2 regions of the Ureibacillus sp. MALMAid1270 genome follow, and region 1 is predicted to be linked to the other one. Evidence: riboswitches for the same ligand, from Rfam matches in the RefSeq annotation. Region 1 holds a riboswitch; the other holds the start of a gene.
What was found. Region 1 has a riboswitch for FMN ahead of ribE (riboflavin synthase). Riboswitches for the same ligand answer to the same signal wherever they lie in the genome.

Region 1 (11,623 bases):
TCATCCAGAAACGGATTTGTTTAATCCCTTTAATGTTTTTAGCTAAAGATTCTAATTCTTCATGGTATAGAAGGTACATATCTTTAGGTCCGATTTCAGGGAAGTTATACACTTCTTTGAACTCTAAAGGTTCTGTTTCTACCCATTTACCTTCTTTCCAGTAACGGCCATTCGCAGTAATTTCGCGAATGTTAATTTCTGGGTTGAAGTTCGTAGCGAAAGGATAACCATGGTCACCAGCGTTAGCATCTAAAATATCGATATAGTGAATTTCATCGAAATAATGTTTTAATGCATATGCCGAGAATACGCCTGTTACACCTGGGTCAAATCCGCTACCAAGTAGTGCAGTAAGACCTGCTTTTTCGAATTTTTCTTTATATGCCCATTGCCATTTATATTCAAACTTAGCTGTTTCAGGTGGTTCGTAGTTTGCTGTATCTACATAATGAACACCTGTAGCTAAACATGCATCCATAATTGTTAAGTCTTGATATGGTAAAGCTACGTTAATTACCACATCTGGTTTAAAACCATTGATTAATTCAATAAGTTCGTCCACATTATCCGCATCTACTTGCGCTGTATGGATAATAGTTTTACCGCCGTCTAATTTTTCTTTTAAAGCGTCACATTTTGACTTTGTTCGACTAGCGATCATGATCTCCTCGAACACTTCTGAATTTTGTACACATTTGTGTACCACCACGCTAGCAACACCGCCAGCACCAATAATCAATGCTTTACCCAATTCCTTATTACCTCCTTAAGTTGAAACATTTGATTTTAATGCAAATCAAACAAGATTTGCACAATAAAACAGATTATACCGAATTATTTTTTTAGTAGCAATTACTTTACTCTAAATTATTAGCTTAAATAGATAAGATTTTCTATTAATAGTTCACATTTAATAATATCTGTTAAAATATAGTTTAATCTAAATTAATAAAATTATTATTTAATGTTCTAAAAGAAATAACATAAGGATCTTTGAATGAATAGATAGGTGAGTTTGAAATTGGAAAGAAAGATAGTAAATCTATTTTGATAAATGTTTCTGCAGGGTCAATCATAATGGCAATCGGTATTTTTTTGTTAGGTGCAATACATCAATTTTCGACGATAGAGCATAAGTTAGGAGATGCTATTTCATTCATTATTTTTATTTCTCGTATGGATCGTGATGATTGGATGCTTTTTCACATCAATGTTCAATAAAAAGTATCGCCATGATTATTTATTTCATTCTATTATATATTTTGGAGCAGGAACTTGGTTGGAGAAAGTTCTTTTAAATTTCAACTTTTAGTGATGAATGTTTTAGCTTGGGTTGTATTAGCCCTATTAATAATAGAACTGTTTTTGTTGCTTCAATCTAAAGTAAAGCGCGCTTCTTTTAGTTAAAGAGGTGCGTTTTTTTTATAAATTTAGTTGTTTGTTCTAGTAAAAGTAGAACAAACTTGTTATAATAATTATAGAACATATTTTATCAATTTATCATTAATCAACAATCAGATTGGAGGTCGAAGAGGATGATCATTCAAATTGAACCGGATTCAGAAAAACCAATTTATACACAACTAACAAATCAAATTATTGAAGGGATCGCACGAGGAACTATTAAACCGGGTGATTCACTACCTTCTGTTAGATCATTCGCTGCAGATCTTGGTGTGAATATGCACACTGTCAATAAAAGCTACCACGAGCTTGAGAAGAAGGGCATAATCCAAATTGTCCCTAAATCAGGTGCGGTGATTATTAAACAAGAAGGGTACGATGATACAACTTATCAAAAGTTGAAAGATGAAATGCGTCCATATGTTGCGGAGGCAATTGTTTTTGGTATGAATGAAGCAAATATACAACAATTGGTAAAATCCATTATTACCGAATTAGATAACAATAAGTAAATTTTTATAGAGGGAGGGGACTTTCTATGTCGTTTTCATTAGGTTTAAGTATCGCAATTATCTTTTTCCTAACAATTGTGCAAACTGTTATACCATTCTTGGTTAAAAGAACTGTAGTGTTTGGGGTGACAATTCCAGAACAATATATAAAAGAGAAAAAACTAATTCAATATAAGAAACAGTATGCTTTCATTACTTTCATCATCGGAATGGTCATTCTAGCTTGCTACCTTTTCTGGGCATTAAATAATCAATTAAGTGAAGATCAAATCATTATGGTAGGCGTATTTATTGAATTCGCCATAATATTACTAAGTATGTCGTTCTATTTTTATTATCATGGAAAAATAAAACAATTAAAGCAAAAGAGTAAATGGATAGAGAATTTGAAGCAAGTAAAAGTGACAGACCTTTCTATTCGCTCACAGGATGAAATGCTACCTTGGTACATCTATCTATTTCCAATGGTCATTACAATAGGGTTAATTATTTATACAGTGATGAATTATGAATTACTGCCTGAAAACATCCCTACTCATTGGGGACCAACTGGAGAACCGGATGCCTTTACGAAGAAAACTCCGTTTACTGCCGTACAAATGCCTGGATTTTTACTGTTAATGCAAATTATGTTTTTAGGCATTCATATTGCTACGAAAAAATCAGGTATTAAGCTAAGTGTAACGAATGCATTGGCTTCTAGAAAGCGTCAACTTGGTATGAGGAAATATTCTAGTTGGTTAATGATTTTAGTATCTCTTGCAATTACAATTCTTTTTACGTTTTTCCAACTAACAACGATTCACCCGAATATATTTGATGGATCACCTTTACTGTTAATCATTCCATTTGTTATTCTAGCTATCATCTTAATCTCTACAATTACTTTTGCTATTAAAGTTGGTCGCTCAGATAAACAAATTGACCCTGTAATCGAAGGAAATATTACAGATATAGATGAAGACAAATACTGGAAAGGTGGTCTATGGTATTTCAATAAAAATGATCCTTCAATTTTTGTTGAGAAACGATTTGGTGTCGGCTACACATTAAATTTTGCCAACCCAATCGGCTACCTTATTGTGATACTTCCAGTGTTAATAATTTTATTTGTTTCGATTTTCTTAAACTAGTTCAATTTACTTCCACGTATGTTTAAGCATATTTCTCTTCCATAAATCTATTAAAAAAACGCCCTACTTGTTAGAGTAATAACAAGATAGGGCGTTCTATATTTTTTATGAAATTGTTGAAACATCTCCAATTTGAAGATCTTTCTCTTTTTGTTGTTTCTTTAATTTTTTCAGATCGAAACGAATCCATAATGAAATACATAATGAAATTCCGATTAATAATGAGAATAAGTAAAAAACAGGAATATAACTGTTTGTTGCATTTCGAATTGTCGTTACAATAATTGGACCAAAAATTCCACCCAATGACCAAGTAGTTAATAAATACCCGTGAATAACCCCTAGCTGTTTAGTACCGAATAAGTCACTTGCAAACGCAGGAAGGTTAGAGAATCCACCGCCGTAACAACTTACTACAAGGAAGATGAATAATTGGAATAGAATTACGTTCGTTGTAAATGGAAGTGTAACGAAAGTAATTAATTGAATGACAAAGAAAATAACAAACACATTATGGCGACCAATATAGTCTGAAGCAGCAGCCCATAATAAACGACCGCCTCCATTAAATAATCCCATTAAACCAACCATTGTTGCAGCTCCTGCAACGGATAATCCTACAATTTCCTGAGCCATTGGTGAAGCTACAGAGATCATCATAATACCTGCTGTAACATTTACTAAGTGCATAGACCAAAGCATCCAGAAATGTTTTGTTTTTACTGCTTCTCTAGCAGATAGTTGTGCAATTGGTTGAATACCTGCAGTTGATCCACCGTACTTATCAACTAACGGGTTTCCAACTGGTGGTGCAATATATAGAGCACCAAGCATCATTAAAATTAAATAACTAATTCCTAAAATGAAATAAGTATTTGAAATGCCAACTTGTCCCATTAAATAAGTTGCAACAGGAGCAGTAATTAACGCACCAGATCCGAAACCAAGAACGGCCATACCAGTAGCCAATCCTCTACGATCTGGGAACCATTTAACTAACGTTGATACTGGTGCTATATAACCAATACCCATACCTAAGCCACTTAACACCCCATATGTTAACCAATAAAGAACTACAGAATCTGTAACGATGGCTACACCAGCACCAGCTTGTCCAGCTCCAAATAATAGAGCTGCTACAATTGCGGATTTACGTGGACCCATTTTCTCTACTAAATTACCAAATAATGCAGCAGCAAATCCAGCTAATCCCATCATAATGGTAAAAGCAATGGTAACGTTTGTAGTACTCCATCCCATTTGCTCTGTAATTGGATTTTTATAAACGCTATATGCATATGCACCACCTATCGACAGATGTATAGCAATAGCTGAAAGTGCAATTAACCATCTATTTTTATTCATAATTTCTCTTTCAACCCTTCATTTTCTAACATTTGAATTTTTCGCGAATAATTCTTGATATAAAAGATAACATTTTATAAAAACATTTTGCAATAGAAAAAATAGAAAAATATTTTCTTTAAATAGAATTTCTGTAGGTTAAAAGAGAAAAAATGTAGTTTTCTGTATTACAACAGAGTTAATAAAATTTAATGAAACCTAATGAATAAAGGGGTTTCTTTGTTATGGAAATGATTAGTACAGTTGTAAAATGGAATGAGACAGAAATTTTCAGCATTAAGCAAAATATAATGTATTTTTTAAGATTGTTTCATAGCAATTCAATATGATCTAGAGAAATCAGTTTTAGAATAGTATTCTATTATTATTCATTTGATGTATAATTATACAATCGATAAATGAAAAATGGTGCTTAAACAGTAGTTCTAGTTTAAGCACCTATAGAAATAGATTATTTATTTTTCAACGTCAATTTAGCAACAATCTCCACTCTTGCTGTTTGAGGGAACATATCGACAGGTTGAATATAGTCAATTTTATAAAGTTTCGAGAGTTCACTTAAATCCTTCGCAAATGTGGATGGGTTACAAGATGTATAGACAAAACGTTTTGGTTTAATTTTTAACACAGTCTTGATAAAGCTTGGAGCAAGACCTGTGCGCGGTGGATCGACTGTGATGACATCTGGAATAAACCCTTCGCGACGCCATTTTTCAAGCCATTCTTCTGCAGTCCCTGTGTAGTATTTAGCGTGTGTAAACCCGTGATTACGGGCATTCTTTTTCGCATCGATAATACTTTCCGGAACAACGTCCATTCCTCGTACTTCTTTTGCATCTTTTGCTAACCATAAACCGATTGTTCCCACACCACAATAAGCATCAACAACGGTTTCTTTCCCTGTTAACTCTGCTGCTTTTTTTATTTCATCATATAAATGGACTGTTTGTTCAGGGTTTAGCTGGAAGAATGCTCTTGAAGAAAGATCAAATGCAAGCTCCCCTAGTTTTTCATGAATTGTTTCTTTCCCATATAAAGTAATAGTTTCATCACCAAAAATGAGCGATGTTTTTTCTCGGTTTACATTTTGTGTAATTGACACGATGCTTGGGTCAATTTTTAACATTCTCTCAATGAGTTCCTCTTTGTGAGGTAGTTCTTTTCTAGTTGTCACAAGACAAACTTGAGTTTCACCTGTTGAGATACCTGTTCGTACGACAATTGTTCGAACTAATCCATTTAAAGATTTTCCATCATAGATGGAGATGTTTAATTTTTGCAAGATTTTGCGCGTTCCAACTGTAATTTTTGAAGTAAGCGGGTGTTGAACTGCACACTCGTTAATATTTAATAATTTATTTGTTCCTTCTGCATATAGGCCGGCATATACTCGTTTTCCTTCTTTTCGTACTTGGAAGGAGCTTTTATTTCTATAGTGCCAAGGGTCATCCATACCAATTGTAGGTCGAACATCAAGTGAATCTGCGATTTGCTTTACATACTTTTCAAGAGATTGAACGACCATGTCGCGTTTTTCTTTTAATTGACCTTCATATGTTAAGTGCTGAAGTTGACAGCCTCCACATTCTGCATATACTGGGCAACTTGGTTCTTGTCGATATGGTGATGTAGTTCGTATGTTTAAAACTTCTGCTTCCGCAAAGCTTTTTTGTACGTTCGTAACTTTCACAGTTACAACTTCCCCTGGAAGAGCACCTTTTACAAACACTACGTTTCGTTTGAAAAAGCCTACACCTTCGCCATTAATACCTAATCTTTTTATTGTTAAAGGAAATTTTTGACCAACTTCCATCATTACTTTTTCGCTCAAGAGCTTTCACGTCCTTAGTACTTCAATTCAACTTATACTACTTTATATCGAAGCATGAAAGTATTGCAAGTGAAGATTATTGTTAATACTAGGATGGATAATGTTTCTTATATTAGACGATACTTTATTTAGAAAATTTTACTCGCAATTACCTTGAATTCGTGATATTCTAAAACTAATCGAATATTATTGTCCTTCGGGGTCGGGTGAAATTCCCAATCGACGGTGATGAAGCAATTCTAAGCCCGTGAGCTCTTTTCGAGCAGGATTTGGTGCAAGTCCAAAGCCGACAGTTAAAGTCTGGATGGGAGAAGGATGTAAATGTAAAAAGCTATTAATCATTTATTAATGGTTTAATTTCTTATTGCATTTTTGCATGAATCAGACACTCCCACTTATTTTGTAAGTGGGATTTTGTTTATTCTAAAACTCTTTTTGAATGTATTTCAAAAGAGCTTTTTAGTCATGCGCAGAAAAAATACTCCCAAACCTCTTAGGCTAAATTGCTTAAGTGGTTTTTTTATTTATTTCTAGCCTTATAAAAATAAGTAATAGGGAGAATAGCTAGATTTGTTGTTAAATCGTTAGAAGACCAAATTTATTAAAATTTAAGTAGAGGTGAAGTTATGTTTACGGGGATTATTGAAGAAATAGGAAAAGTAACAGCAATTAAAAAAGATTCAACAAGCATGGAACTTACAGTACATTGTCCCAAAATCTTAACGGATGCCCACTTAGGAGATAGTATTTCGGTTAATGGTGTTTGTCTAACGATTACAAATTTGCAAAGCGATAACATGACAGTTGATGTTATGCCAGAGACAGTTAAAGCAACCAATATTCATCAACTCAAAATTGGTGATCGTGTCAATTTAGAACGAGCGATGTCTGCAAATGGTCGTTTTGGAGGGCATTTCGTTTCTGGCCATGTTGATGGTTCAGGAACAATTCGTAGTATTAAACCGGTTTCCAATGCGGTTTATATCGAAATAGATGTTGATAAGGAAATTGCCAATAATTGTATACCAAGAGGTTCTATCACAATTGATGGGACAAGTTTAACAATATTTGACGTTACAGAGCATAGCGTTACAATTTCGCTTATTCCGCATACTCATGCTGAGACAATTTTAGGGATGAAAAAAGTTGGTGATCAAGTAAATATTGAAACAGATTTACTTGGAAAATATGTAAAACACCATTTACTAAATAGAGAAGAAAAATCGACTATAACGCTAGATTTTTTAAGACAAAATGGATTCTGAAGGTGGTCGAGATAATGTTAAATACTATAGACGAAGCATTAATAGATTTAAAAAAAGGAAAATCAATTATCGTTGTAGATGATGAAAACCGTGAAAACGAAGGTGATTTAGTAATACTTGCAGAATATGCAACACCTGAAAATATTAACTTCATGGCAACTTACGGCCGTGGTCTTATATGTACTCCAATTACAGAAGAATTAGCTGAAAAACTTCAGTTTAATCCAATGGTTGAAGATAATACAGATAATCACCAAACTGCATTTACTGTAAGCATAGATCATATTGAAACGACAACAGGTATTAGTGCATATGAGCGTTCGTTTACTATTCAACAATTGATGAATCCAAATGCGAAACCTGAACATTTTCGTAGACCGGGTCATGTGTTTCCGCTAATAGCAAAAACAAATGGAGTACTAGAAAGACAAGGACACACAGAAGCTGCTGTTGATTTAGCTATTGCATGTGGAAGTTTTCCGGCAGGAGTAATTTGTGAAATTATGGCTGATGATGGCACAATGTTACGTCTGGATGGACTATTAGACTATGCGAAGGAACATGACTTAAAAATCATTTCAATCGAAGATTTAGTTCAATATCAATTAAAAAATGAAAAATTAGTATAAATTAACTTTAATGAAAAGAGGAAACTAAAATGGGTAAAATATTTGAAGCACAATTAATTGGAACTGATTTAAAAATTGGAATTGTTGTAGGACGTTTTAATGAATTTATCACATCAAAATTACTTTCTGGTGCAATAGATGGTTTAAAAAGACATGGAGTAAGTGAAGAAAATATAGATGTTGCATGGGTTCCAGGTGCATTTGAACTTCCGTTTATAGCAAAACAAATGGTTGAAACAGGGAATTACGATGCTGTTATTGCATTAGGAACTGTTATTCGTGGAGCGACGAGCCATTACGATTATGTGAATAATGAAGCAGCTAAAGGTATAGCGAAAATTGCATTAGATACAAACGTTCCAGTTATTTTTGGACTTGTTACAACAGAAAATATTGAACAAGCAATTGAACGTGCTGGAACTAAAGCGGGTAATAAAGGTTATGATTCTGCGGTATCAGCAATTGAAATGGCTAATTTAAATAAAATGTTTAAGTAATACGAAAGGGACCTTGTGAAAAATAAGGTCCCTTCACTTTATTGTTTTTTTGTTTCTAAAGCATTATCGAGTACTAAATTATCTAATGATTCAAATGTATACCCTTGCTTCTTCGCTTCTTCGATAAACCTTGGAAGTCCTTCCGCATTATGCTTCGCCACAGTGTGCATTAGAATAATTGCCCCGGGATGTAATTGCTTCATAAGTTCGTTATAAGCATAATCTCCACCTTTTGTAGAGTTACGGTCCCAGTCCACGAAAGCGATAGACCAGAATATATGGCGATATCCGTGTTTATTGCCCACTTCTAACACTTTTTCACTAAACACCCCTTCAGGAGGGCGTGCATAGTAGGTACGCTCGACACCGGTTAATTGCTTCAATACTTCGTCGAATTTTTGCCATTCTTCTACCATCTTTTCTTCAGATAAATTGGCCATATTAGGATGACCATACGAGTGATTTCCGATGATATGACCTTCATTGACCATCCTTTTTACCAAGTCTGTTGCACTTTTAACATAATGCCCAGTTAAAAAGAAAGCTGCAGGTACTTTTTCTTTTTTTAGTGTATCTAAAATGCTTTCTGTATAACCATTTTCAAATCCATTATCAAAAGTTAAATAAATGACCTTTTTATCAGGTTTCCCTTTATATATGGCATCGTATTTTTTTAATACTGACTCTAGTTCATGGCCAACATCCACTGGTTGACCGTTTTTAGATTTTGTAAATCCCCAGCTATATGACTTGGCTAAAGCGTCTATTGGATTTAGAGAGAATGCGACTAATAGGATTAATGCTACCAGAAATGAACCGAGAGTATGATGTTTCCGCATAAATAAAGCCTCCTTTTTCAATATTAGATTGTGCAAAATGACTTCCATTATGCAGTAACTAATAATTTGGAAAAAGTGCCATAAGTTTATCGAAATGAAACATTAGCAAAAACGATGTATACTAATAGTTAAAGGAGTGTTTGTATGCAAGTTATTTCAAAAATCACTCGCCAAAAAAATAATGACCAACGATACAATATTTATTTAAATGAGAAGTATGCCTTTGCAGTTGATGAATCGACTCTCATTAAGTTTGGATTAACCAAAGGGAAAATACTCGAACAATTTGATATAGATGAAATTACTTATGAAGATGAAATCGCCAAAGCATTCAATCGGGGGTTAAATTTTTTAAGCTATCAAATGCGAAGCGAATATGAAGTGAGAAAGAATTTGTTGGATGCGGGATTTGGAGAAGCGGTTATATTAGAAGCAATCCGAAAACTTGAAAAACTAGGTTTTCTAAATGACGAAACTTATTCCAAAGCTCTGCTTGAAACGAAAAAGAAAACGGCGAAAAAAGGACCAAAAGCGATTAAACAGGATCTGATCAAAAAAGGAATCGATAAAGAAACTCAAGAAAAAGTATTAAATACCTTTACATACGATGAACAACTTAAACTTGCAAAAAGTTTAGCGGAGAAAACTGCTAAGGCAAATTCGAAAAAAACGCCGATGCAGGTTAAACAGAAGATTCAAGAGTTTTTATCTAGAAAAGGCTATTCTTTTGAAATTATTAATGAAATACTTGACCATATTGACCTTGAACGAGAAGATGATGATTGGGAACAAATTGTAGGACTACAAGGTGAGAAAATTTGGAATAAATATTCTTCGAAATTCACCGGTAATGAACTACGTTTGAAAGTTAAACAGGCCTTATATCAAAAAGGTTTTCCGATAGATGTAATTGATCGTTTTATAGAAGAAAAGGAGAGCGAATAGTATGGAAAAAAGTTATGCACAAATGACAGAACAAGAGCTGCGCAACGAAATTGCAAGCCTAAGAGAAAAAGCAAGAAAAGCAGAACAGTTAGGTATTTTAAATGAGTTTGCTGTATATGAAAGAAAAGCTGTAATGGCAGCGGCTTATTTAATCGATCCTAGTACTATTGAAAAGGGTGAAATTTACCGTTTAGACGGTTCTCCAGGTGAGTATTTTAAAGTGGAATATTTAAAAGGACGTTTTGCTTGGGGTTATCGTCTTGGTGGAGAACAATTTGAAGAAGCCCTTCCAATTTCATTATTATTACCAGTGAAAGCAGGTAAATAAAATGGACGCAAATGCAATTATTGAAAAGTTAACGAGTGAATTATTAGAGAAAAACCCTAACTTATCTGTAGGAAAAGCGCGAACGTGGATTGAATTGTTATGGAGTGATTTTGAGACGACATACGCAAAAGCTGGGTATGCCTATCGTGGTGCAGAGTATACTCAAAGAATCATTCGCCAATGGATCGAAAGTTACGGAGAAAAGATTCACGAGTTTGCTGGTAAAAATCCAAAGTACGCACATTTACTGGATGAAAGCGATGATTCATTGAACTAAATATTGAACAAATATAAAAAACACAAGAATCACGCATTCTTGTGTTTTAATTTATTTTATTAAACATGCATGGAGATTGAGATTATTGACTTGAACCAATTTGTAATTTCCTTTGAAGCTTATCTTCACTGAAAATCCAACCTGTATAGGATGTGACAATATTTAAATCCTCATCTAAATGTGCTACAGCGACAAAAGGATAACGATCATTACTGCGATATCTTAAATCGATCAATCTAACTTCTGTTAATCCACTCGGCAATTCTGAAATTTCCCAATTATACAATGGTGAGAAAGAAACAAAAGCAGCTAAGTTTGTATCACTTAATGCTTTATCTACCAATGGAGTTTTAGGAATGGGACGAATTTCTATTTTGTCATGGATATTAACTGTACGCCCATATGCTCGTCCGACATAGTAATGGGTTTTCGATTTAGCTGCCACTCGCCAGTAAAAGAATCGCATTGTTGGTGCAACAATAACACAATCCTCATCTTGTATTGTGTTACTAACGGCATTTTTAACCGCAGCTTGTACGGCAAATCTTAATATATAATAGATAACAATAATGGCATACATGATTCCGAATATTAAAAC
Region 2 (11,623 bases), on a different contig from region 1:
CGAAGTCGACTTTCCCCAACTTCTCGGTCATTATTTCCCCAAACAAAATAAATTGGACCTAATGATTTTAAAACTTTTATGTTGTTATAAATTCGATATATGGGAGTGCGTTTATCTGCGAAATCTCCACCAATGATTACCGCATCCACTTTATTTGAAATATTCTTTATCATTTTTTCATTCACTTTACGCACGTGTATATCAGAAATAAAAAACAACGTAAAATTCTCTTGTTTTCCTTTTCCACGTAACTGAACTTCATGATATAGAACGTTATTTTCAAAAGCTTCCTTTACCATATATAGCATGATGATAATACAGCAACAAATACCAAATAATGCGATATAAATCAAGAAGCTCTCCCCCTTTCAAAAAGAAAAAGACGATCTAGTTTAACTAAACCGTCGTCTTTCAAATCGAAAATCCAACTTAGTATATGAAGAATATTGTACTTCATTTACTATTAAAAAGAAAATCATTTTCCCTAATTATGGAATAATTAATTGTTGACCTACTTGAATATCAGGTGTTTGAAGACCATTCGCTTCCATAATAGCATCAACTGTTGTGTTGTTAGCATTTGCAATACTAAATAATGTATCACCAGTTTTAACTACATGTTTGTTACCTTTTGATTCTTCATCCTGAACTTGTCCAGAACTCGGTTTTTCATAAGTAGTATCTTCTTCGCTTGTTTGATTGTCTTTAGATTCTTCTACTTCAGACTCGTCATCTTCCTCTTTATTTTCATCTACCGTATCATCTATTAATACTGGTTCATCAATTATTGTCTCTTCATCTTCTATCTTATCATTTTTTTCATATTCAAGAGATTCTTCTTCTTTAGTTTGTGCTTGACTTGGTGTTGTTGGCTTATAGAATCCCCATACATACACTAAAATAACTAATGGAATGAAAATAAATATAACAGTTAAAATTGTCATTAAAGGGTCTCTACGTCTTGGCTTTTTATTTTTCGCAACACGTGAGCGTGACTGTCTGGAGTTAGGTTTTTCGATTTCAATAGATTGACGATGCTCTTCTATTTTCTCTCTATAATCCTCTTTACTCATTTTTTACCACCTCCGACACTTACTGTATCATATTATGACGAAATATAAGATAAAAGTAAATGCTTCCAATTATCATTTTCATAGATTATGTCGATTTTTAGATGAAAAAGTTTCACTATTTTTCTTTATTCCCAATTAATATGTGCTCAATTCTATTTTTCCATGAGTCAAATTGTGTGGTAAATTCATCTATTTTTCTAGGCTCTAAAATCTCTTTCATTTCAATACCACAACATTCACAGCAATTTTGCGGTCGAGATTTAAGAGTTTGTCCAAAATAGCGGACAAGTACTTCTCTCATACAGTCATTCGTACGGACAATTTTCATCATCTCATCTACTTCAATGATTTTTTCAATTCGCATTTTATGTAACAACTGCTTAACATTTTCACTTGAAAGTTGATTCATCCAATAATCTAGTACACGAAATGCAGTTTCAGAGATTTCTCCATTTTGTACCATATCGCTAGGATTTCTACCTTGAATTTTATCATTTTCATAGAGTGCAATATGATGCTCCGTTGGCAATTCATCCGTTGCCAATATTTTCGTGAAATTTTCGTCTCCTTCTTCATACAACAAAATCGCTAAAGCATCCCTACCATCCCTACCAGCTCTACCAATCTCTTGCATATAGTTCGCTATGTTAGAAGGTAATGAATGATGAATTATTTGACGCACATCATCTTTGTGCACACCCATTCCAAAAGCATTGGTTGCAACAATCCACTTTACCTGGCCTCCTATAAATTGCTGTTGAATAAATTGTCGATCAACAGATTCTTTTCCAGCATGATAACTCGCTGCAGATAGTCCAGCCTGATTTAATCGATTACTAATGTCTTCAGCTTTTGTTCGGGACTGTGTATAAATAATTCCTGGACCTTCTGTTTCTAATACATGCTGGATAATCCACTCTACCTTTTCGTCCTTTTGCTGAAATACTTTTCTAGCTAGATGGATATTTGGTCGGTCTACTGAGTGAATGTACTGATATGGGTCGTCCATTTTTAAATATGTTTGAATATCACCTAATACTTTACTAGTAGCAGTGGCAGATAAAGCAAGAATAGGTGGTCTATTTTCATGAGAGAAAAGTTCTCCGATTCGTAAATAATCAGGTCTAAAATCAAATCCCCACTGCGAGATACAATGTGCCTCATCCACGACAATTAAAGAAAGTGGTACCCTTTTTAATCTCTCACTAACTTGCTTTTGTAATAACATTTCTGGAGAAATAAATATAAACCGATATTGATCCAAAAACTTTAGAGCATACTGTTTTTGTTCCATAGTCAAAAATGAGTTTAGACCAACTACACGCTTTTCACCAAGCTGCTTCATTTGGGTAACTTGGTCTTGCATTAATGATAGTAACGGAGAAATAACAAGTACCGGGCCATTTAATAAATAACCAGGTAGTTGATAACATAGAGATTTCCCCATTCCTGTCGGTAATAAAGCGATGACATCTTTCCCTTGCATCAGTTGTTCGATTACTTCTTTTTGGCCAGGACGAAATGAGCGGTAGCCAAAATGTTGATATAATACATCTTCTAAATTCATGAATTTGAGTCACCTCTAGCTAAAACAAGACGTAATTGAAAATATGATAAATTCGGCACAACTTCGTGCAACACTTTCAGTTTTTTCGTTTGATAGTCTTCTATTGCCCTTAGTGTGTTCTGTATATCCTCTTCGGTTACGAATTTATGATATGGAAATTTTCGATCATTCAACGCCAATTCCACAATATGATCTTCGATTGTACTGATCTTTAATTTTCGAATAATACTTATTTCCTCAATTGAATAACCCTTTTTGAACAGATGAGCTGTTTGGTAGGCAGAGTCCGTTAATGTCACTTCAATACGAACTTGTTCTGCTATATGAGAAAGAATTGGATATTTTATTTCATTGAAGGTTATTTCATTTAACCACTGATGTAACGTGGCGATATAAAGTAATTGAACATCCATTTCAGATAAATTTTCTTGTATGCTAATTTGTTGCCAAGTAAAACCTGGAATACTTATACCACTTAATCTTTTCATAACAATAGCTTTATCACGTTCCTCTATTGATAACGAATCTAAACTTTCTATGATTTCATCCAATAATTTTTGTTGCAGATGTCCGCTTTGGTATTGATGTGTTCTTAAAAAGTTTTTTACCCATTGTTGAACAATTTCATTTTGTTGAATGGGTGTAAATTTCATTTCTCCCACACTCTGATGAGATAATGTTTGCACAATTAATGAAAGTCGCGCAAAATAGATATGTTCGTTCCCTCGATAATGCCAACCATCAAAAGATAGAAGTGGTTGTTCTAAAGCTCGAAATCCTGGTTCAGTGATCTCGTAGCCATTATCAGGTAAAATGGTTATGTATTGAAGTTCACACAATTGTTGAATTTGATCATCAAATTGTTTTCTATGAAGTTTTGGTAGAATACCAAAATAATCATGCAAATGAAAGATTCCAACGTCTTGAATGGTTTGTCCTGAACGCTTCCCACGTAACAAATGGTAGGCAGCTGAAACGGTCCGTTCTCCATTAAATAGGCGGAGTAAATTTAAGACTAAAGTTTGAAATATCAAAAACATACCCTCCAAAATTGTAGTATTATGTTGAAAAGTCAATAAAACCGTTTTAGAATGATAAAGAAGCTCATTTGTAGCTAGCGTAAAAAGGAGAGAAAGAGATGCCAAAATTTACAATTGTAGATAAAGATACATGTATAGCTTGTGGCGCTTGCGGTGCAGCTGCCCCTGATATTTATGATTATGACGATGAAGGTATTGCCTTCGTTATTTTAGATGATAACATGGGGACTACAGAAGTTCCAGAGGATCTACTAGAAGATATGCAAGATGCATTTGAAGGCTGTCCAACAGATTCTATTAAAGTTGCAGACGAGTCATTTGATGGAGACCCATTAAAGTTTGAATAATTGTAGGACATGGTAGACATGTCCTTTTTTATTTGCTTAGATTACCGAGCGTTTTCATATTTGATAGTGGTTTCGTGACGTTTTTGGGTAATCCTGGTATTTTATGTCACGCAAATCCCCTTTTCGTGAAACCCAAGAGCAACACCGAAACCTTTTGTCACGAAACCCACCATATCATTAACCTCTACTACTCAACTCTGTTTTCACGCGATTTCTTCAACACGTAACTTGCTAGTAATAAAAAACACCCTAGTCCGAACGGAGTGTAATATGTCATTTTCATAGCAGGGCCAAAAGGTTGAAGCAAGAAATTACTCATGATTCCAACTACAAACAGAATTCCAATTAGTAACCCTAAAACCCAAGTAGCCGTTGTCTTTTTCTTTTGATCAGAAAATGCTTGATTTTTTATTACTTTAAAAACTAATAAGACTAATAATAGTAAGCTAGCTATTAATAATAACGCCGAAACAGTTAGAGATCCTATGTAAACCGTTTGATTTTCTTGATTGATCATCGGCCAAATTCCCCAAACAACTAGATACCAACCAAATAACGTAAATAAGATCTCTAGACCAAATTCAATAATACTTCTCTTACTTTCTTTTGGTAGTGATTCAATGATTTTATCAGCATATCCCTTTGGAGATGTGCCAAAAAGTTCTTTTGCACACTTTCCTTCCTTTTGCGCCTCCAATATTTCATCTAATAAATTGAGTAATACAATCTCAGTTGCCCTCTCATCCTTGAATTTATTCATTCTTATATAAACAAGTAAATCATCATAATAAGCTACATTTTCTGACGTTAACAATTTTCGTTTTTCGTTATTTTGTTCAATTAACTGTTTAACCGTTAACTTCATCATTCCTCACCTCTATTATTAAGATACTATTATTGTATTGATATTTACAGGATTTACTGTTAAAATTCTTTTTAGTAGTTGGTACTAATAACTGATATTACTTTGTTGATAAAGGGGCCGAATTAAATGGACGTTTTACAATTAAAAGATAAAAACATAGTCGTAATGGGAGTTGCAAACGAACGAAGCATTGCTTGGGGAGTTGCAAAAAGTCTTCTTGAAGTTGGAGCAAACGTTATTTTTACTTATCGTAAGGAACGTTCAAAAGGTAAAATTGAAAAAGTGTTAGCAAATTACACAGATTATAATACAGACGTTGTAGAATGTGATGTAAACAGCGATGAAAGTATTGCAAAAGCATTCACTGAAATTGGTGAAAAATACGGAGTTATTCATGGTTTAGTTCACTCTGTTGCATTTGCTAATGCTGAAGATTTACACAATCGTTTCGTTGAAACAACTCGTGATGGTTATGCATTTGCGCAAGATACAAGCGCTTATTCTTTAATTGCTGTTGCAAAAGCTGCTCGTCCTTATATGACAGAAGGCGGATCAATCGTAACGATGACATATTTAGGTGCTGAACGAGTGCTAGACGGTTATAACGTAATGGGTGTTGCGAAAGCTGCACTTGAAGCTTCAACACGTTATTTAGCTTACGATTTAGGTGCTGAAGGAATTCGTGTAAACGCAATTTCAGCTGGAGCAATTCGTACTTTAGCAGCAAAAGGTGTTCCAAGCTTCAATACAATCTTACATCAAATTGAAGAAAAATCTCCATTAAAACGGAATGTAACATCTGAAGAAGTTGCGAACATGACAATGGTTATGTTAAGTAACCTTTCAAGCGGTGTAACTGGAGAAGTTATTTATGTAGACTCTGGATACAATATTATGGGATAAAATATGAGCACCTTACAATTCGTAAGGTGCTTTATTTATTGTATCTATTGATCATTCAGTGATTCATTTTTTATTTTCATTACAATAATATCCGCATCTTCTTTAGCAACTATACTATGTTTTTCAAATGGTTTTATATATAAAAGTTGCTCATTTGTTAACTCCACAGTTTTTTCTTCTACAGTGAAAGCTACAATTCCATTTCTAACAATAATAATCACATCACGATCCGAATGATGGGCAGGTATCTCTTCCCCTGTTTTTAACTGTATATTCATTACATCAAATTGATCTTGCGTAAAAACTTTTCCAGCTTTTTTATTCTTCTCACCAAGGATATAGGGTGTTTCAATAATCTCCATATTTTCAACCTCCATCTCGCTACATATAGTATACCGCAACCTATATCAGGTTATCAGGAGATGACTCCTATGTTTCTCTATTAATCTTCTAATATTTCGTCTAACATTTCACTTGTAAGTGGACCTATGATTTGCTTTTCGAGGTTTCCATTTTCATCAATGATATAGGTTGTTGGAATTGTTAATATTTCATAACTATCTGTAATTTCACGTGTCTCATCTAACAAAATGGGATATGTGATTCCGTAATATTCTCGAAAATCATGGATAACATCTATTCCAAGATCATCATAGGTAATATTTAATCCTAACAATACGACATCATGTTGTGAGGCTGATGTCTCGTAAAACTTTTGTAACTCCGGAACTTCTTCTTGGCATGGAGGACACCAAGTTGTCCAAAAGTTTAATATCACTTTTTTACCTAAGTAATCTGAAAGTTGAACTTGCTTACCATCTAATGTCTTTGTAACAAATTGTGGTGCCGGGTTTGATACATCCACTACTTCTGTTGTATTTATATCATGGGAGTGGTCGTGGTTTTCGTTTTCTGAGTGTGTATCTAATATAGAATCTTCATGATCATGTTCAGCTTCCTCATGTTTATCGCTTACTACTTCCTCGGATTCGTCCCCTTCATCTATTTCAGTTTCGTCAGGTTCCGCAAGCTCAATATCATAACTTCCTATAGGCATAGATTTATCGATTGTAAGTTTTGATTGAAATAAATTCGAATAGATTGTCCATACAATGACACAAACAATAACCACCAATATGGAGTAACTCAACCAATTTTTCCGCACACCATTCACCCCTTTAACTTAGCGAAAACTATTATTCAATCTTTATCAATATATGTTTTAATTTTTTCATCATGAAAATACAAATAGAAAAAGATTGCCTTGAGTTTTAACTTTCAAGACAACCCTTTGAATATATCAATCTATAAAAAAATGCTAGAGTTAAACCCTAGCATCTTTAAACAAACTATTAATACATTTGCATGTATTGTTCACGTTCCCATGGGTGAACTGTAATACGGAATTGATCGAATTCAATTTCTTTTGCTTCTTTAAAGTTTTCGTAGATATGTTCACCTAAAGCAGCTTTAATCACTTCATCATTTTCTAATTCCACAAGTGCTTCAGCTAATGAACCTGGTAAACTTTCAATTCCATTTTCTTTTAATTCTGCTGGGCTCATAATGTAGATATTGCGATCAACAGCTTCAGGTGGAGTTAAGCCATTTCGAATACCGTCAAGACCTGCTTCTAAAAGAACTGCCATTGCTAAATATGGATTCGCTGATGGATCCACTGAACGTAATTCAATACGAGTTGATAATCCACGAGAAGCTGGAATTCGGATTAATGGCGAACGGTTGCGAGCTGACCAAGCGATATAACATGGTGCTTCATAACCAGGTACTAAACGTTTGTAAGAGTTAACTAATGGATTTGTTACAGCTGTAAATCCACGAGCATGTTTCATAATACCTGCCATGAATTGACGAGCTGTTTCAGATAATTGTAATGGGGCACTTTCATCAAAGAATACGTTTTTATCGCCACTGAATAATGATAAGTTAGCATGCATACCAGATCCATTTACTCCGAATAATGGTTTTGGCATGAATGTAGCATGTAAACCATGTTTACGTGCAATTGTTTTTACTACTAGTTTAAACGTTTGGATATTATCACACGCATCTACTGCATTAGCGTATTTAAAGTCAATCTCGTGTTGACCTGGCGCTACTTCGTGGTGTGAAGCTTCAATTTCAAAGCCCATTTCTTCAAGCTCTAAAACGATATCACGACGGCAGTTTTCACCTAAGTCAGTTGGAGCTAAGTCGAAGTAACCACCAGCATCATTTAGATCCATCGTAGGTTCGCCTTTTTCATTTAATTTGAATAAGAAGAACTCTGGTTCTGGCCCTAAGTTAAAGCTTGTGAATCCTAGCTCTTCCATTTGTTTAAGAACACGTTTTAAATTAGAACGTGGGTCCCCAGCAAATGGAGTTCCGTCAGGATTTGTAACATCACAGATTAAACGAGCTACTTTCCCTTTTTCAGCTGTCCAAGGGAAAATTACAAATGTGTCTAAATCTGGTTTTAAGTACATATCTGACTCTTCAATACGAACAAAACCTTCAATTGAAGAACCATCAAACATCATTTTATTATCAAGAGCTTTATCAAGTTGGCTTAAAGGAATTTCAACATTTTTAATTGTACCAAGAATATCTGTAAATTGAAGACGAATAAATTTAACTCCTTCTTCCGTTACAATTCTTTTAATATCTTCTTTAGTGTATTTCCCCATTTAATTCACTCTCCCTAATATTTATGAACTAATTATTTAAGTATTAAGAAAGGTTTTTTTGAATGTAACAATAAATCAAAATTTGTATTTGTTACATTTCCTTTCTTACTTAACATCATTTTATTACATGTTATGTTTGTAATCAATACTATGTTATAAAATATAACATATGAATTTTAGATATTTATTATATCAAAAGTCGATGAGTTAAACAGGGATATTTACCTATTTTTCACTTCGCGTCTAGCGTTTATGTTAATTATCCTTACACAAATCAATAACAGTGTTCTACTTTTTGATACGAACATCACGGTTTTTCTTTACAAATAGAAAAGGCCAATCCATATGTGGATCGACCGTTAATTTATATAAATGAATTTTTTTCAGGTTTATTTTTGAATTAAATATTGAGAGCGTTGATTTTCAATCCAAGTTTTCATTGTTCGGAATAATACGATTGCAACGAACATTAACAAAATTCCTTTAATAACGTTGAATGGTAAAATTCCTAGTACGACTGTTTCGTACATGTTAAATTCCCATCCAAGTAATGATGCGTACATAGGAAGAAATGCAAAATAGTTTAATATGCTCATTCCTAACGACATAGTTATTGTACCGACGATTAAACCAACTGTTAACCCTTTTACGGAAGTGAATTTTTGATAGATGTAGTAAACAGGTAAGATAAATAGAATTCCTGTTGCAAAATTTGCCATATGTCCTACTGGCACTCCTGTTGGTGCACCTGAGAAAATCCAGTCTAGTAAGTTTTTAAAGAATTCCACTAGAATACCAGCAATAGGTCCCATAGTGATTGCTGCAACTAAAGGTGGCACGTCACTAAAATCAATTTGTAAAAACACTGGGAACCATGGTAGTGGGAATTTAATAATCATTAGTAAAAAGGCAATACTGCTTAACATCCCAATTGTTACGTATGATCGTAACTTTAAGTTTTGACGACGCATTACGAATCTCTCCTCTTTGCTGATTCAACTCGCAAGAAGAAAGGACAGCCTTTGTTTCGTTTCCTAAAATGAAAAACCCTTATGCAATGGAAGCATAAGGGAGAATAGGTATAGTTAAATAAACGTCTATTCGAGAAAAAAGCATGTTTAATAAGCGTTCTAAATAAAGTTTTAGATACACTTAAATAAGTATGGTTGTACTATTACTATACAACAATACTAAAACATACAGTTTTCTTTCATTTTGCAAACGAAAGACGGCCGTACCTTCATCTTCTCCCATCCAGACTATACTGTCGGCTTTGGAATCACACCAAATCCTGCTCAAAATTAAGCTCGCGGGCTTAAGAAGTTATGTTACATATTCCTCCAAGTGAATGGTCAGAATTGTAAACCTCTATTACCGCCGATCGGGAATTTCACCCTGCCCCGAAGATGAATCAATATTTAATTTTTTATTACGATTTCATTATAGCTCGTATATAGGCATCTGTAAAGATACTTGTTTGAATTCGAGACTTTTAGAATGGTATGGTTTAGGGTTACTTTTAGGGAGGCATTATTAATTACATTAATTCTGTAATAATGAGCAGTTATGAGGTTGATTTCATTTATTTAGTTATTATCGATTTGTTTATGGACATTCCGATTGCCTTTTTCATTCACTTTGTCCATTATCACCTTGTTTATGGACATTACAATTCCCATTTAATGTCAAATTGTCCATTAACATCCCATTATTGGTCAAATTTCAATTCCCCCTCTAGCTTTGTGTATTTATTTCCCATCTTTACAAACATGAAAAGGAACCCGCGCACCTTCAAGTACACGAGTTCTATTTCAGCAATGCTATTTATTGATTAACAATGGTAGTTTATTTGGTCCAACTGGGGTTGGTAGCGGATTTGTAAAATCAAATCCTCCCCAGTTAGATTGAATAACATTTTCAAATTTTACTTCCATGTCGAAACTAGCAGCAGTTAATAAAATTCCTTCTATCATTTGCATTGCATCGACAGGATTAAAACTTTCTAAATCTAGCTCAGATGCAAACTTAATAACTACTGTTTTTCCATTTACAGATACAGAATAATCTACTCCTGGCAAAATAACGGTTTGATAAACACCATTATCTTCCACTTTCATACTTTCAAGAGCTTCTTCAACAGTAGTAAAAGATCTTCGTCCATTAGTAGATAAATATTCTGACCCATTATCCTGAGTAAATTTAAAATAATTAAATTGTGTGAATTCAGAATGTAGCTTCAACGGTTTGCTCGGTTCACCTTCTTGATCAAATTCGACTGGTGTTCCATTTTCATTTAAAAATACTACTTCCTCATAAGCTTTAAAAGTATCAATTAAAGAACCTGTATATACACCCATCGTAGCAGTAGCCATATCGTAACCATGACCAGCTGGAAGTGTATGAATCACCTGATCTCCATCTTCTGAAATCGTTCCTTTGTATGGATGATAATCTTGGAATCCGATCGCAGCTTCATCTAAAATAGGAGCATAATAGTTATAAAGCTCAACTTCAGTTGGGTCTGGTTTTCCTAAGTCTTCCATTACTTGTTCATTCGGTATTAAAATCGTGAAAGGAACACTGTCTGCTTGATCACTGGCTAAACCTATATGAAAAACCGTGTATCCTTCTAAATCTTCAGGATAAACGGAAGTTCTTAAACTTGAAGCTGAGTCCTCAGCCATTATTCCGAATTCCCTCGTATCTTGAGCTGATTCACTTTCCGCCATTTCACTAGAAATAGCATTCAAACTAGCTGAATCTTCCGCTTTTTCCGTAGTAGTGAGTGAGTATTGCTCACCTCCACTATTCATCCGGTTCATTAGCGAAGGAATCATAAGTGCAATTAAAGCAATGGCAGCCACTGTTATGAAAGGAGGAATCCATTTGTTACGCTTTTTCTTGATTGTTATTATAGGTTCTTTCGTTTCTGAAGGCTCTTCATCAAAAACACCATCGTCTTTTAGTCGTTGCAGGATTTCATCTTTTGTTCGAGTATCTTTTACTTTTGGAACAGTTGAAAGTAGTTCTTCTATTTTGTCATCATCCCACTGATTATGACTCATATGACTTCGCCTCCTTATCAGTTTCTTTCGTCAAAATTTCCCGTAAGTGTTTAATCGCTCGATGCTGTGTTGTTTT

Region 2: another riboswitch for FMN. It lies ahead of ACOQFO_RS14235 (ECF transporter S component); the one in region 1 lies ahead of ribE (riboflavin synthase).

The regions. Positions count from the first base shown of each region.
Region 1 covers NZ_JBMIRP010000037.1:60,147-71,769, forward strand. Annotated here, with positions in the region: gene ACOQFO_RS04530 (saccharopine dehydrogenase family protein) at 1-751, opposite strand, end outside; gene ACOQFO_RS04535 (hypothetical protein) at 1,078-1,221, shown strand; gene ACOQFO_RS04540 (GntR family transcriptional regulator) at 1,536-1,916, shown strand; gene ACOQFO_RS04545 (DUF1648 domain-containing protein) at 1,943-3,049, shown strand; gene ACOQFO_RS04550 (L-lactate MFS transporter) at 3,155-4,414, opposite strand; gene rlmD (23S rRNA (uracil(1939)-C(5))-methyltransferase RlmD) at 4,866-6,227, opposite strand; FMN riboswitch at 6,434-6,565, shown strand; gene ribE (riboflavin synthase) at 6,872-7,510, shown strand; gene ribB (3,4-dihydroxy-2-butanone-4-phosphate synthase) at 7,525-8,139, shown strand; gene ribE (6,7-dimethyl-8-ribityllumazine synthase) at 8,169-8,636, shown strand; gene pdaA (delta-lactam-biosynthetic de-N-acetylase) at 8,675-9,475, opposite strand; gene recX (recombination regulator RecX) at 9,620-10,420, shown strand; gene ACOQFO_RS04585 (YfhH family protein) at 10,422-10,748, shown strand; gene ACOQFO_RS04590 (YfhJ family protein) at 10,750-11,025, shown strand; gene ACOQFO_RS04595 (metal-dependent hydrolase) at 11,108-11,623, opposite strand, start outside.
Region 2 covers NZ_JBMIRP010000095.1:112,542-124,164, reverse strand. Annotated here, with positions in the region: gene ACOQFO_RS14285 (metallophosphoesterase) at 1-353, opposite strand, end outside; gene ACOQFO_RS14280 (LysM peptidoglycan-binding domain-containing protein) at 489-1,073, opposite strand; gene ACOQFO_RS14275 (RecQ family ATP-dependent DNA helicase) at 1,189-2,640, opposite strand; gene ACOQFO_RS14270 (helix-turn-helix domain-containing protein) at 2,637-3,674, opposite strand; gene ACOQFO_RS14265 (ferredoxin) at 3,779-4,027, shown strand; gene ACOQFO_RS14260 (DUF1129 family protein) at 4,215-4,895, opposite strand; gene fabI (enoyl-ACP reductase FabI) at 5,019-5,795, shown strand; gene ACOQFO_RS14250 (cupin domain-containing protein) at 5,840-6,157, opposite strand; gene ACOQFO_RS14245 (TlpA family protein disulfide reductase) at 6,238-6,960, opposite strand; gene glnA (type I glutamate--ammonia ligase) at 7,148-8,482, opposite strand; gene ACOQFO_RS14235 (ECF transporter S component) at 8,872-9,453, opposite strand; FMN riboswitch at 9,721-9,894, opposite strand; gene ACOQFO_RS14230 (hypothetical protein) at 10,303-11,547, opposite strand; gene ACOQFO_RS14225 (RNA polymerase sigma factor SigX) at 11,537-11,623, opposite strand, start outside.